2 regions of the Microbacterium sp. NPDC089696 genome follow, and region 1 is predicted to be linked to the other one. Evidence: predicted binding sites of a transcription regulator. Region 1 holds the regulator's gene; the other holds the start of a gene.
What was found. The regulator HrcA, encoded in region 1, represses chaperone genes, less so after heat shock. The targets are predictions, from matches to a motif close to TTNGCACTCGNNNNNNNCGAGTGCNAA.
Positions count from the first base shown of each region.

Region 2: groL (chaperonin GroEL) is a predicted target of HrcA. The motif match lies at 1,347-1,373, and genes of this name have one in related genera.

Region 1 covers NZ_JBIVHF010000003.1:11,278-18,944, forward strand. The annotation lists gene lepA (translation elongation factor 4) at 1-1,399, shown strand, start outside; gene ACIPY8_RS16345 (DUF1990 family protein) at 1,400-1,933, shown strand; gene ACIPY8_RS16350 (DUF1990 family protein) at 1,944-2,597, shown strand; gene hemW (radical SAM family heme chaperone HemW) at 2,599-3,816, shown strand; gene ACIPY8_RS16360 (carboxylesterase/lipase family protein) at 3,832-5,247, opposite strand; gene hrcA (heat-inducible transcriptional repressor HrcA) at 5,340-6,371, shown strand; gene dnaJ (molecular chaperone DnaJ) at 6,407-7,522, shown strand; gene ACIPY8_RS16375 (16S rRNA (uracil(1498)-N(3))-methyltransferase) at 7,536-7,667, shown strand, end outside.
Region 2 covers NZ_JBIVHF010000002.1:346,902-354,568, forward strand. The annotation lists gene groL (chaperonin GroEL) at 1-1,310, opposite strand, end outside; gene ACIPY8_RS11970 (LytR C-terminal domain-containing protein) at 1,433-2,011, opposite strand; gene ACIPY8_RS11975 (DUF3263 domain-containing protein) at 2,081-2,338, opposite strand; gene ACIPY8_RS11980 (DUF2332 family protein) at 2,348-3,340, opposite strand; gene msrB (peptide-methionine (R)-S-oxide reductase MsrB) at 3,409-3,813, shown strand; gene ACIPY8_RS11990 (nitroreductase family protein) at 3,810-4,454, shown strand; gene ACIPY8_RS11995 (DMT family transporter) at 4,456-5,367, opposite strand; gene ACIPY8_RS12000 (SOS response-associated peptidase family protein) at 5,489-6,115, shown strand; gene ACIPY8_RS12005 (ABC transporter ATP-binding protein) at 6,228-7,139, shown strand; gene ACIPY8_RS12010 (ABC transporter permease) at 7,136-7,667, shown strand, end outside.

The DNA.
Region 1 (7,667 bases):
GGACCCCGACAAGTACGCCAAGGAGCTCGCCTCCCTGATCGGCGGGAAGCCGGAGGACGTGCTGCGGGTCTCGGGCAAGACCGGCGTCGGCGTCGAGGACCTGCTCGACCGCCTCGTGCAGGAGATCCCGGCCCCGGTGGGCGATGCGGATGCTCCGGCTCGCGCCATGATCTTCGATTCCGTGTACGACGCGTACCGCGGCGTCGTCACCTACGTGCGCATGGTCGACGGCAGCCTGTCGCCGCGCGAGCGCATCCAGATGATGTCGACCGGTGCGAACCACGACGCCCTCGAGGTCGGCGTGTCGAGTCCCGAGCCGATCCCCACCAAGGGGTTGGGTGTGGGCGAGGTGGGTTACCTCATCACGGGTGTGAAGGACGTGCGCCTGTCGAAGGTCGGTGACACGGTCACGGCGGCGCGCAAGCCCGCGACCGACGCGCTGGCGGGGTACACCGACCCCAAGCCGATGGTCTTCTCGGGCATCTACCCGATCGACGGCAGCGACTACGCCGAGCTCCGTGAGGCGCTCGACAAGCTCAAGCTCTCCGACGCGTCGCTCCAGTACGAGCCCGAGACCTCGGTGGCCCTCGGTTTCGGCTTCCGCTGCGGCTTCCTCGGCCTGCTGCACCTGGAGATCATCACCGAGCGCCTGTCGCGCGAGTTCGGCCTCGACCTCATCACGACCGCGCCCAGCGTCATCTACGAGGTACTGACGTCGGACACCGGTGAGACGGTCACGGTCACCAACCCGAGCGAGTACCCCGACGGGCGGATCGGCTCGGTCGCCGAGCCCATGGTGAAGACCGCGATCCTGCTGCCGAAGGACTACGTCGGCACGGTCATGGAGCTGTGCCAGTCGCGTCGCGGCTCGCTGCTCGGCATGGAGTACTTCTCCGAGGAGCGCGTCGAGCTGCGCTACATGATGCCGCTCGGCGAGATCGTGTTCGACTTCTTCGACCAGCTGAAGTCCAAGACGCAGGGCTACGCCTCTCTGGACTACGAGCCCGCGGGCCAGCAGGAGGCCGACCTCGTGAAGGTCGACATCCTCCTCCAGGGCGAGAAGGTCGACGCGTTCAGCTCGATCGTGCACCGGGACAAGGCCTACGCCTACGGCACGATGATGGCCGAGCGTCTGCGCAAGCTCATCCCTCGGCAGCAGTTCGAGGTGCCGATCCAGGCGGCCATCGGCGCCCGGATCATCGCCCGCGAGACGATCAGGGCGATCCGCAAGGACGTCCTCGCGAAGTGCTACGGCGGTGACATCACCCGCAAGCGCAAGCTCCTCGAGAAGCAGAAGGAGGGCAAGAAGCGCATGAAGATGGTGGGTCGCGTCGAGGTCCCCCAGGAGGCGTTCATCGCCGCGCTCTCCGGCGACGTCGAGGGCAAGGACAAGAAGTAGATGGCGTTCCCGCGGTACGAGCGGGGAGCGACACGGCATCCGCTCGTCAGGGTGCCGGCGGGGATGCGGGTGGATGAACGATCGCTCCCGGTCCCGTCCGACGCGCAGGACGACGTCGCCGCACTGATCCGCTCCTGGGAGTTCAAGCGCCGAGTGGGTTTCGGCACGCCCGAGGGGTCGCCGGCCGCGGGGCGCGAAGGGCTCCTGTCGAAGCGCGTGCTCGGCGTGCTGTTCCGCGAGCCGGTCCGGGTGGTCTGGGCCGCCGAGAACGGGTTCGGGTACGAGACGATGCCCGGGCACCCTCTCTACGGTGAGGAGTCCTTCGTGCTCGACGGAGGAGTCTTCACGGCCAGGTCGATCTCGATGCCGGCCACCCTCGGCTGGCGCCTTCTCGCGCCGGCGCTGCGGCTCCTGCAGCGCTCGACCCATGCCCGATACATCCGTGTCGTCTCCGACGAGGTGGCCCGGATCCGCGACTCGCGTCCGGGGCCGCTTGGACATCGGTCGGGTCACCGTCCAGGCGACCCCGGGTAGGCTGGACGGCATGCGGCGCGGGACTTTCCGAGACGACACGGTTGACTATGCGGCTGTGGGTGCGACCCATGCGCCCGATCTCATGCAGTATCCGCCGGAGCGCAGCATCCCTGCGGAGAACTCCTGGCGGATCGGCAGCGGCGAAGAGCGCTTTCAGACCGCGGGCGAGTCGTTGCTGACCTGGACGGCGCAGCGCGCTGCCGGGCTGACCGTCGAGGACGTGCGTCCTGCGCCCGGCCCGGCGTACGCGGGCGTGAGCTTCGACGCCGAGGGAACACCGATCGCGCCGAGCAAGAACGAGGTCGAGCAGCGGTTCGACGCCGAGGGCACGCCGTTCGCCGGCCCCGGCATGACGCTGCGCCTGCGCGGCCGCGTCGCCAACATGAGCGCCGACGCCGAACTGCGCGTGATCTCCGTGACCGAGGAGAAGCGGCGAGTGGGTCTCGTGCTCGGCACAGTAGGCGGCTCCGTCGTGCGCGGCGAGGAGCTCTTCGACATCGAGTGGCGCGAGGACAACGACGAGGTGTGGTTCACGGTGCGCGCCTTCGACGCCCCGAACTCCGTGCTCTATCGCACGATCCCCGCGCTCCTGAAGCGTCGGCGGCGGGAGCTGTTCGCGCGGTACCTCCGCGCGATCTCCCCGATGTACGCGACTCCCGTCTGAGATGGCGGGTCCTCTTCCCCTCGGCGACCCGGCCCCGGCCGACGGACGGCTCCCCGCCGATCTGCCGATCGACGCGAACGTGCCGTTCTCCGCGTACCTGCACATCCCGTTCTGCAGTGTGCGCTGCGGGTACTGCGACTTCAACACGTACACCTCGAGCGAGCTGCGCGGCGCGAAGCAGGAGGACTACGCCTCGACGCTGATCACCGAGATCGACCTGGCGCGTCGGGTCCTGACGGATGCCGGGGCGCTGCGACCCATGGACACCGTGTTCTTCGGGGGCGGCACACCGACGCTGCTGCCCGCCGGCGACCTCGCGCGGATGCTGGGCGCGGCGACCGAGGCGTTCGGACTGGCCGACGGCGCCGAGGTGACGGTGGAGGCCAACCCCGACACCGTCACGCCCGAGGTCGCCCGCACACTCGCAGATGCGGGAGTGACGAGGCTGTCGGTCGGGATGCAGTCGGCTGTGCCCCATGTGCTCGCCGCGCTGGATCGCACCCACCGTCCGGAGAACGTGCGCACCGCGGTCGCGGCCGCGAAGGACGCCGGACTCGCGGTGAGCGTCGACCTGATCTACGGTGCACCGGGGGAGTCCCTCGCCGACTGGGAGGCGTCGCTCGACGCGGCTCTCGCCTTGGAGTCCGATCACATCTCCGCGTACGCGCTCATCATCGAGGACGGCACGAAGCTCGCGAGGCAGATCCGCCGCGGCGAGGCGCCCACCCCCGACGACGACCTGCAGGCCGACATGTACGAGCTCGCCGACGCGCGTCTCGCGGAAGCGGGGTTCGAGTGGTACGAGGTGAGCAACTGGTCGCGGACTCTCGACCAGCGGTCGCGGCACAATCTCGCGTACTGGCGGGGGAGCGACTGGTGGGGCTTCGGCCCGGGTGCGCACAGCCACGTCGCCGGCCTCCGGTGGTGGAACGTCAAGCACCCCGCCGCGTACGCGCAGCGCCTCGCCGCGGCCGAGTCCCCGGCCGCGGGCACCGAGCGTCCCGACGCGGAGTCGCGCATGCTGGAGCGCATCCTGCTGCTCAGCCGCATCCGAGAGGGGATAGCCCTCGACGACGTGCAGGCCGACAAGCGCAGCCGCGTCGCGGGTCTCATCGCCGACGGCCTCGTGGACGGTCCGGCCGCGGTGCGCGGGCGCGTGCAGCTCACTCTGCGGGGCCGTCTGCTGGCCGATGCCGTGGTGCGCGAGCTCACGGACTGAGGGCGTGTCCGGGCGTCAGGGCAACAGATCCATGCCGTCGGTGCGTCGCTGCGGCACCGTCGCGCTCCGGGCGTCGAAGAGCCGCGTCGTCCGCTCCGCTCCATAGGCGGGCCATCCCGGATCGCCCGTCGTGATGAACGAGATCCACGCGCGGTGCATCTCGTCGGCCAGCTCCTGCGGAGGCGCATCGCCCGCCAGCCGCCGGGTCTCCGGATCGTCGAGCCGGTCGAACACGAAGCCGAGTTCGAGGGCATGTGCGGCGCGGAGGTCGCGCACCGGACTGCGCCACGCGAACTCGTACACGTAGGTCGGTGCGCGCCGCGCACGGGCGACCCGGGTGAGGGGCGCGCGCAACAGGAGGTCGGTCGCGAGCTGCCCGAAGATCTCGCCCGTCGAGGCCCCGGGGAAGGCGGAGCGGTAGGCGGCGACGGCGCGGCGCGGGATCCGCATCGCGAGACGCGCGATCAGGAGTTGAAGCCCGCTGATCTTGCCGAGCGCCTCCGGTGTGAACCACAGCCTGTACTCATCGGTGTTGGTGCCGATCAGCACGGGCACGTCGATGTCGGGGATCACCTCGTGCGGAGATCGGGGAAGGGACTCCTCGTCGAGCGCGAACTGGAAGCCCGGCGCCCCACCGAGCGGGGACGAGCCGGCGGACTGCTCGCGCCGGGCGTCGAGCAGCTGCTCGGGGCTCACGCCGAGGAACGCGTCGCGGTCGCGTGCGATGCCGAGCCGCTTCGCGAGCTGCGCCGTGACGCGGCCGGCCTTGGCCACAGGCTGCGCCTCCAGAGGGGCGGACTCGATGATCGCGCGGGCGATCAGTGCGCGGGATTCGTCCCGGGCGAGCAGACCGGCGACGATCGCCCCTCCCGCGGATTCGCCCATGACCGTGATGCGTGCAGGATCGCCGCCGAAGGCTGCGCCCTCGCGGTGCGCCCAGGCCAGACCCGCGGCGGCGTCGCGAAGCCCGAGGTTGCGCGGAGCGCCGTCGAGCACCGAGAAGCCCTCGGAGCCGAGGCGGTAGTTGATCGAGACGAACACGATCCCGGCGCGCGCGAACGCCGTGCCGTCGTAGAGGGAGAGCGCCGCGGTCCCGCGTTCGAGCGCGCCGCCGTGGATCCAGAGCACGACCGGCGCTCCCGCCGCGTCGCGCGGCGCCCACACGTTGACGGTGAGGATGTCGTCACCCGGGATCTGGACCGACCCCAGCAGCTCGCCGATCGCTCCCGGGTACCGGCTCTGCGGAGCGGTCGGCCCGAACGAGGTCGTCTGCCGCACGCCGGACCAGGGCTCGGCGGGCTGCGGAGCACGGAACCGGAGATCCCCGAAGGGAGGTGCGGCGTACGGGATGCCGAGGAATCGGCGGACGTCGCCGACGATCTCGCCGCGGACGATCCCGGTCGTGAGAGTGGCATCCGTGGCGTCGCTCATGATCGTCATCGTAGAGGCGTTCCGCGCATCGTCCGCTGCGGCGGGTAGAATTGGCACTCGAAGTCGGTGAGTGCCAGGCGAGGGGAGATGCGATGGTCAGCGAACGAGGCCTCCAAGTGCTCCGCGCGATCGTGCAGGACTACGTCGAGACCCATGAGCCCGTCGGCAGCCGATCCATCGTCGACCGCTACTCCTTCGGCGTGTCGGCCGCGACGATCCGCAACGACATGGCCCTGCTCGAGGACGAAGAGCTCATCGCGGCGCCGCACACCTCGTCGGGGCGCGTGCCCACCGACAAGGGCTATCGCGTGTTCGTCGACCACCTCGCACAGTTGCGACCGCTCTCCGTCGCGCAGCGCACCGCGATCGAGTCCTTCCTCACGGACCCCGCGGACCTCGACGACCTCATGGCGCGCACCGTCCGTGTGCTCACCCAGCTCACGGGACAGGTCGCTCTCGCGCAGTACCCGTCCTTCGCACGCGCGCAGCTCACGCACATCGAGCTCGTCGCCCTCGCCCCGAACCGTGTGCTGATCGTCCTCGTGACGGACGCCGGCGGCGTGTCGCAGCGCATGGCACAGCTGCCGTCCGACATCGACGAGGCCGACATGGGTCTGCTCCGCGCTCGGCTGTCGGCGCTCCTCACCGGGCGGGCGGTCAGCGATGCGGCCGAGCGGATCCGGCTGCTGAGGGACGGCGACGAGCATGCGCACGACGCCGTGCTGCGCGCGCTGGCGACCGTGATCGTCGAAGAGCTCGGGACGTTCCGGCAGGAGCGCCTCGTGATGGCGGGCGCCGCCACGCTCGCGCGACGGGAGCACGACTTCCGCGGCAGCATCCATCCGCTCCTGGAGGCGATCGAGGAGCAGGTGACGCTCATCCGCCTGATGAGCGAGATGGAAGCGGACGCGCACGGCCTCGCGGCGAGCATCGGCGCGGAGAACGCGTCGTTCGGGCTCGACGAGGCGTCGATCGTCGCGAGCAACTACGCCGCGCGCAGCGGCACGGCACGCGTCGGGGTCATGGGCCCCACGCGCATGGACTATCCGAGCAACCTCGCGGCGGCGCGGGCCGTGGCCCGCTACCTGTCGCGGATGCTCGACGAGGACGAGGCGTCCCGCTGACGCGGGCGCCGGAGAACACACGCAGAAGGGCCATTGTGGCGGACCACTACGAGGTACTGGGCGTCTCGCGCGACGCTTCCACCGACGAGATCAAGAAGGCGTACCGGCGACTGGCGCGCCAGCTGCACCCGGACGTGAATCCGGGGGAGGAGGCCGCGGAGAAGTTCAAGCTCGTCACGCACGCGTACGACGTGCTGAGCGACGACGACTCGCGACGCCGCTACGACATGGGCGGCGGTGACGGCGCGTCGGGCAACTTCCAGGGCTTCGGCGGGTTCGGCGACATCTTCGAGACGTTCTTCGGTGCGGCGCAGGGGGGCGGACGCGGGGCACGCCCCCGGTCTCGGCGCGAACGCGGACAGGACGCGCTCGTCCGCGTCACGCTCGACCTCGGAGACGTCGTGTTCGGCGCCCACCGCGACATCGAGGTCGACACCGCGGTGCTGTGCGAGACCTGCAACGGCTCGTGCTGTCAGGAGGGCACCTCGCCCGTCACCTGCGACATCTGCGGCGGCTCGGGTCACGTCCAGCGCCAGGTGCGCAGCCTTCTCGGCAACGTCGTCACCTCGCAGCCCTGCGGCACGTGCGAGGGCTACGGCACGACCATCCCCTATCCCTGCGGCACCTGCGGCGGACAGGGACGCGTCCGCTCGCGGCGCACGGTCTCGCTCGACATCCCGGCGGGCGTCGAGACAGGACTGCGCCTGCAGCTCCCCGGCTCGGGCGAGGTCGGGAAGGCCGGCGGCCCGAACGGCGACCTGTACGTCGAGGTGACCGTGAACCCGCACCCCGCGTTCAGCCGTGACGGCGACGACCTGCTCGCGACGCTCGAGGTCGCGATGACCGACGCGATCCTCGGCACGGAGACCACCATCCAGGGGCTGGACGGCGAGGTCGATCTCGAGATCCGCGCCGGTGTGCAGTCCGGCGACGTCCTCACGATCAAGGGACGCGGGATCACCCCGCTCCGCGGGACCCAGCGCGGAGACCTGCGCGTCGGCGTGCAGGTGCTCACCCCGACCAAGATCGACTCCGCTCAGCGCGCGCTGATCGAGGATTTCGCGAAGAAGACCAAGGCGCCGGCGCCGCAGCTGGCCCAGTTCCAGCAAGGCCTCTTCTCGAAGCTCCGCGACCGCTTCCGCTCGCACTGACCCGGAGGACGCCATGGCCCTGCACTTCCTCGTCGAGAGCTCCTCGGACGCTGTCGTGGGCGACGTCGTGTCGCTCACCGGCGCCGAGGCGAAGCACGCCGCCGTCGTACGACGCCTCCGCGTCGGCGAGGACGTCACGGTGGGC
Region 2 (7,667 bases), on a different contig from region 1:
CCGGTCGCCTCGTCGCCCACGAGCTCGAGGGCGTCGAGAGCCTTGGTGCCCGACTGGATCAGCGCGACGCCACCACCGGGGACGATGCCCTCCTCGACGGCCGCCTTCGCGTTGCGGACGGCGTCCTCGATGCGGTGCTTGCGCTCCTTGAGCTCGACCTCGGTCGCGGCACCCGCCTTGATGACGGCGACGCCGCCGGCGAGCTTCGCGAGGCGCTCCTGCAGCTTCTCACGGTCGTAGTCGCTGTCGGTGTTCTCGATCTCACGACGGATCTGCGTGACGCGACCCTCGATCTGGTCGGCCTCACCGGCGCCCTCGACGATCGTGGTCTCGTCCTTGGTGACGATCACCTTGCGCGCGCGGCCCAGGAGGTCGAGCGTGGCGTTCTCGAGCTTGAGGCCCACCTCTTCGGTGATGACCTGTCCGCCCGTGAGGATCGCGATGTCCTGCAGCTGCGCCTTGCGACGGTCGCCGAAGCCCGGAGCCTTGACGGCGACGGACTTGAAGATGCCCTTGAGCTTGTTCAGCACGAGCGTCGCGAGAGCCTCGCCCTCGACGTCCTCGGCGATGATGACGAGCTCCTTGCCGTCCTGGATCACCTTGTCGACGATCGGCAGAAGGTCCTTGATGTTCGAGATCTTCTGGTTCGCGATGAGGATGTACGGGTCCTCGAATACCGCCTCCTGGCGCTCCGGGTCCGTGACGAAGTACGGGTTCAGGTAGCCCTTGTCGAAGCGCATGCCCTCGGTGAGCTCGAGCTCGGTGCCGAAGGTCTGCGACTCCTCGACGGTGACGACACCCTCCTTGCCGACCTTGTCGATCGCCTCGGCGATGAGCTCGCCGATGGCCGGGTCAGCGGCGGAGATGGACGCGGTGGCCGCGATCTGCTCCTTGGAGTCGATCTCCTTGGCCGAGGCGAGCAGCTCGTCGGTGATGGCCGTGACGGCCTTCTCGATGCCGCGCTTGAGCGAGATGGGGTCCGAGCCGGCCGCGACGTTGCGCAGACCCTCGCGGACGAGCGCCTGAGCGAGCACGGTGGCGGTGGTGGTTCCGTCGCCGGCGACGTCGTCGGTCTTCTTGGCGACCTCCTTGACGAGCTCCGCGCCGATCTTCTCGTACGGGTCGTCCAGCTCGATCTCCTTGGCGATGGAGACACCGTCGTTCGTGATCGTGGGGGCGCCCCACTTCTTCTCGAGCACGACGTTGCGGCCTCGCGGGCCGAGGGTCACCTTGACGGCGTCGGCGAGGATGTTGAGGCCGCGCTCGAGGCCGCGGCGGGCCTCCTCGTCGAAAGCGATGATCTTTGCCATGAGTTTTGTCGTCCCTCCTGGACGTAGACGTGGGGTTTAGCACTCAGAGTGAGAGAGTGCTAACGCCATTCTGGCACTCGACCCCATCGAGTGCAAGCCGCCGGGGAGGGACCGCATCGCGGCTAGGAGGCGGGAGTCTCCTCGGGACTCGCCGGCGGGTTCGCCGAGCGGTCGAGGCCGATCACGACGGTGAGCTGCTTCTGCTCCGTGTCGTTCATCGCCGCGTAGAAATCGCTCTGCTGCACGTCGGCGCCGCCGAGGAGCCCGGCCAGCCCGATCGCCGCGAGCTCGTCCTCATCCGCCACGTAGTACACGGTCGTCGTGGTGAAGTCCTGGCTCGTGCTGTCGCTCGCGAACACCACGTCGGCGGCCCAGCCGTTGTTGATGAGCACGTCGCGCATCTGCTCGTCGAGGCCCTCGTCGGCCGTGGCGTTGAGGATCAGGACCGAGTACGTCGTGTCGACGACTCCGGTCTCCTCGGGAGTGGGAGTCGCGGTCGGCACCGCCTCGGGGAAGAGCGTGATGCGCCCCATGACCACGAGGGAGCCGAAGATGCCGCCGATGATGAGCACGAGGGCGGCCACGAACGACCACAGGAGGACGATCCAGCCGTTCATCCCCGGGGCTTCGGCGCGGTGCGCACCCACGCGTCCGGAGGATCGGGGGACGTCGTCGAATCGATCGCGGTTCGGCTTAGACACCCCTCGATGCTAACGGCATGAGGCTGTGGACCCGTGATGTTCGGGTGCGGGCGCGCGGCGCGGCGTCTCTCAGCCGACGAAACCGGGCGTCCGCGCGGAGCGCTGCATCGCCCGCGCGTCACGGATCCGGCGCAGCCGTCCGATGAGCAGCGGGTCGTACTGGAGCGCGTCCTCCGACTCGATCAGACGACCGAGGAGCTGGTAGTACCGGGCGGCGCTCATGCCGAGCTGCGCGCGGATGACCTCCTCCTTGGCGCCGCCGTGACGGGGCCACGCCGTCTCGAGCGCGAGGATCAGTCGATCCCTCTCGGTCAGCTCTCCGCGCATGCGCTCAGACTACGTCGCGACCGGCTCCGCGCTCGCGCGCCACTCCCACCTTCGTCCGAGCGGGTCCGCCGCGGCACGCACGCGTCCGTCGAGCGCGACCACGAACCCGGGCCACGTCTCCGCCTCGACCGGCGGGGACCACACGTCGAGGAGCCCGGGGGGATCGATCGTCACCCAGTGCGCCGGAAGGGAGCGGATGCGGTCGACCAGCGCGGTGCGCGGCTCCCGCGGGATGTGCACGAGCACCCCGGGGGTCGTGATGACGAGCGTCGCGTCGTCCGGTGCCTGCGCGACGAGCTCGCCCAGGCGCGCGCCCGCGTCGCCCGCGAGGAGCAGGGGCGGATCCGCGGCGGCGATGTCGAGCGCCGCGACGACGCGCTGCTCGCGGCCCTCCTCTCCCGGCCAGACGAGACCCCGCAGCCACGCCCGGTCGCGTGGATTCCTCGCGTCGAGCGGTGCGAGATCGATCCCTGCGCGCCACACGACCTCCGGCATCCGCAGCGGAGGCAGATCACCCGTCACCCTGCTCTCCAGCACGACGGCGGACGGCCCGTCGTGCGGATCGAGCGCGGCGCGTACCTCACCGTCGTCGGTCGTGAACCGGTACGAGTAGCGGTCGGGATACAGGCACAGCCCGGCGGAGGCTCCGATCTCGAGCAGCGCGATCGGCCCGTCGATCTCCGACAGCACGGGCAGCAGGGGCGCGAGCCTCAGCGGCTCGTTGGTCTGCAGGCGCCGGGAGGAGCACTCCGCGACGACCTCGTCGGCGTGTGCGAGCACGAACGCACGCCAGTCCGCGTATCCGCCGAGGCCCACGCCGAGCATGCGCGTGACCGCGAACACGAGCGGCGGCTGCCGGCGGGTCTCCGGGATGCGCGCGAGAAGGTCGAGGACCGCGGCATCTCCCGCGACGCCCGCGGCCCAGTCGGCGTAGAGCTCGCTGCGGCCGGGGGCCTCCTGTTCGGCGAAGCGCGCGTAACGCTGCTGCACGGCATCCGTCATATGACCCATTGTGCCGCGCCGACTCCCGCCGGACGGGAGAGAATGGGGTCAGACCCCCAGGAGGACAGATGTCGTACAGCGTGGACAAGACCGAAGACGAGTGGCGCGAGGAGCTCGGCGCCGACCAGTACGCCGTGCTGCGCGAGGCGGCGACCGAGCGCGCGTGGACCGGCGAGCTGCTCGACGAGGGCCGCGCGGGCCTCTACACGTGCGGCGCGTGCGGCGCGGAGCTGTTCAAGAGCGGGACGAAGTTCGACTCCGGATGCGGATGGCCGAGCTTCTACGAGTCGATCCGCCCCGAGGCGGTCGAGCTCATCGAGGACACGAGCCTGGGCATGGTGCGCACCGAGGTGCGCTGCGCGAGCTGCGGGTCGCACCTGGGACATGTGTTCCCCGACGGGTTCGGCACGCCGACCGGCGATCGCTACTGCATGAACTCGATCGCTCTGAACTTCACCCCAGACGAGGCATGACCGCGCTCGACGCGGTCCGCGCCCGACAGTCCTGGTCGAAGGTCACGGACGACGCGCCGACTCGCGACCAGCTGCTGCAGCTCGTCGCAGCCGCCGGTCGTGTCGCCGATCACTCCTCGCTGCGTCCGTGGCGGCTGATCGAGTTGCGCGGCGCGGACCGGGAGGCGCTCGGCGCGGCGATCGCGAAGGCCGAGGGCGACTCCTCGCCGTCGAGCAAGCCCCTGCGCGCCCCGTTGCTGATCGCCGTCGTCGCGAGCTACCGCAGGAGCGACAAGGTGCCGCGGTGGGAGCAGGAGGCCGTCGCCTCGGGCGTCGCCCACACCCTGAGCCTGCTGCTCGACGAAGCCGGCTGGGGTGTGCTGTGGCGCACCGGGCACTACACGCGCTCGAAGGCCGTCGCGAAGGCGCACGGCCTCTCGAAGGACGAGGAGCTGCTCGGCTGGCTCTACGTCGGCGGCAAGCCCGCGGGCAAGCGCCCCGGTCGGCGCAAGCCCGTCGAGGCCCGCAAGCTCGTCACACGGATGCCGAAGCACCCGGAGACGGGCGCCGCGAAGCCCGCGAAGAAGGACAGGTCCGGCTCGAAGGACAAGAGCAAGAAGGACAGGAAGTCCGACTCGAAGGCGAAGAGCGGGAAGAAGTAGCTCAGACCCGGCGCCGCCGCGGCAGCGCCACCACCACGGACGCCACCGCGACGACGACCATCCCCACGATCTGCCACAGGGCCGGTCCGGCGGCCGCGGGCCAGAGCAGGTCGATCACGACCGAGGTCGCGAGCTGCCCGAGGACCGACCCCAGGCCCATCAGCAGGACGCCCGTATGGGCCACGATGAACGCCCCGAGCAGGATGTAGGCGAAGCCGAGGAAGCCGCCGAGGTACAGCCACGGCTCGGCCGGCGGCGGCTGCGGGAGACCGCGCACCGCGACGCTCACGCCCGCCGCGATCAGCAGCGCGATCGTGCCCGCCACGAAGCTCGTGAACGTCGCGATGAGCGGAGAGCGCACGCGCTGCGCGAGCCGTCCGTTCGTGGCCGCCTGCCAGGCGATGCCGACGCCGGCCGCGAAAGGCAGCAGGAGCATCCACAGCGGGGCGGAGGAGAGCACATCGCCGCTCAGCGAGATGCCGACAGCGGCGAGCGCGAGCGCCCCGCCGGCGACACGACCCGGCGTGACGGCGACGACCCCGGCCGGTCCGAAGCCGATGCGGTCGAGGACGAGACCGTGCAGCGTCTGCCCGGCGACGACGCCGACCGTGAAGAGCGAGACGCCCAGCACGCCGGCGGTCACGCCCTGGGTCGAGACCGTGAGCGCTCCGCAGGCCCCGCCGAGCAGCATCCAGAACGGGATGCTGCGGTCGCGGATCCCGGCGCGCAGGCGCCCCACGCCCCGACGCGCGGACGGGATGCAGGAGATCACCGCGACGAGCGCGAGAAGGCCGACCGCGAACGAGAGCAGCCCGGCGACGATGCCGTTGTCGACGCGCACGCCGAGCACGCCGTTGATGCGCGCCTGCACGGCGGTGAGGACGCCGATCGCGACCGCTCCCCCGAGCGCCACGGGAGCGGGGAGTCGGCGGGGCGGGGTCACCCGTCGACACTACCCCCGCACCGGCCCTTGCCTGAGCCGGTGCCCGACCGCAGCGGGTGCGACTGTCTCACCCCCGGCGTACGCTGACGGCATGTGCGCGAGCTACGGACTTGACCCCCGGTTCACCGATGCGGAGCTCCTCGAGGCGGCCGACGAGGAGGTGCTCGAGGGGCTTCGCGGGTGGGCGGAGGAGAACGCCGTCGAGTCCGTGCGCCCGACCGGGAAGAACCTGCGCAACCTCAACCCGATCGTCGTGCAGCCCGACACGGCGCCGACGCTCGAACCGGCGTGGTGGGGGTTCCTCGTGGGAGGGGAGCCGTCGAAGTTCCCGTCGATCAACACGCGCTCCGAGCGTCTGCAGGATCGTCCGGGCGGCCTCAAGACCCGCGCGCTGGTCCCCGCGACGAGCTGGTTCGAGATGAAGAAGCCCGAGCGGGTATGGCACGAGTTCCTCGTCGACGACGGCGCGCTGTTCGGCATGGCGGCGGTCACCCAGCGCGGCCGCACGACCGACGGCACCTGGTTCACCTGCTACTCGATCGTCATGCGCCCGGCGCCCGATCACCTCGCCGAGATCCACGACCGGATGCCGCTCCTCGTTCCCGCGTCGCTGAGCCACGACTGGCTCACGGCCGCCCCGACGCGCGAGATCATCGACGAGGCGATCGCCGCGTCCGACGAGATCGCGGCACGGGTCCGCACCCGGCAGCGGCCCTGACCCGCCGATCGAGCTCCTCCCCCACGGGTACCAGGAACGGATGCCGGCATACAGCCGCATCCGGTACCACGGGAGGATGCCTCCGACCCGGCTGCGCCGTAGCGTCGAAGACATGATCACAGCAGAGGGCCTCACGAAGAGGTTCGGAGACAAGACAGCCGTCCAGAACGTGTCGTTCACGGTGCAGCCCGGGTCGGTGACCGGCTTCCTCGGCCCGAACGGCGCCGGCAAGTCGACCACCATGCGGCTGATCGTCGGGCTCGACCGCCCCACGTCCGGTGTCGCGACGATCGGCGGGCGCGAGTACCGCGGACTGCGCGCGCCCCTCACCGAGGTCGGCGTGCTGCTCGACGCCAAGGCCGTGCACACCGGCAGGACGGCCCGCAACCACCTGCGCGCCATGGCCGCGACGCACGGCATCCCCGCCTCCCGGGTCGACGAGGTCATCGATCTCGCGGGCATCGGCTCCGTCGCCCGCAAGCGCGCCGGCAAGTTCTCGCTCGGCATGGGGCAGCGCCTCGGCATCGCTTCGGCGCTCCTGGGCGACCCGCACACGCTGATCCTCGACGAGCCCGTGAACGGCCTCGACCCCGAGGGCGTGCGCTGGGTGCGGCAGTTCGTTCGCCACGCGGCCTCCGAGGGGCGGACGGTGCTCCTGTCGAGCCACCTCATGAGCGAGATGGCTCAGACCGCCGACCACGTCATCGTGATGGGCCGCGGCCAGGTGCTCGCCGACGCCCCGCTCGACGAGCTCGTGCGCGCATGGACGCGGAACACCGTCCGCGTGCGCACGCCGCGCGCCGCCGATCTGGCCGCCGCGGTCGGCGGGCCGGACGTCGAGATCGTGAGCACCGCTCCCGACCTGCTCGACGTCGTCGGGCTCCCGGCATCCCGCATCGGCGACCTCGCCGCCGACCGCGGCATCCCCCTGCACGAACTGACGCCGACCACCGGGTCGCTCGAAGACGCCTACATCGCTCTCACCGGCGACTCGGTCGAGTACCGGACCAAGGAGATCTCATGACCGCCACGCAGACCGCGCCCCGCACGCGCGCGCAGGTCGACTCGGGTCGACGCCTCACGTTCCTCCGCGCCGTGCGCGGCGAGTGGATCAAGCTCGCCACGCTCCGGTCGACCTGGTGGTCGATCGGACTCGCCGCGGTGCTGACGATCGGGATCGCCGTGCTGATCGCGCAGGCCATCGACATGCCGGGCTTCGATCCGATCCAGGCGGTCGTCATGCCGATCCAGTTCACGATGCTGCTCGCCGGCATCCTCGGTGCGATCGCGGTGACGGGCGAGTACTCCACTGGCATGATCCGCTCGACGCTGGCGGCCAACCCGCGCCGCGGCTCCGCGCTGCTCGCGAAGGCTCTCGTGGTCGCGCTGTTCCTGTTCGTGTCGTCGCTCGTGATCTTCTCCGCCGCGGCGGTCGCGGTGTCCGCCGTCGTCGCGCCGCGCGACCAGACCATCGACTGGGGCGACCCGGCCGCCTCGCTGCTGCCGATCGTCGTCTCCTCGCTCTCCATGGCGGTGTTCGCCCTGATCGGCG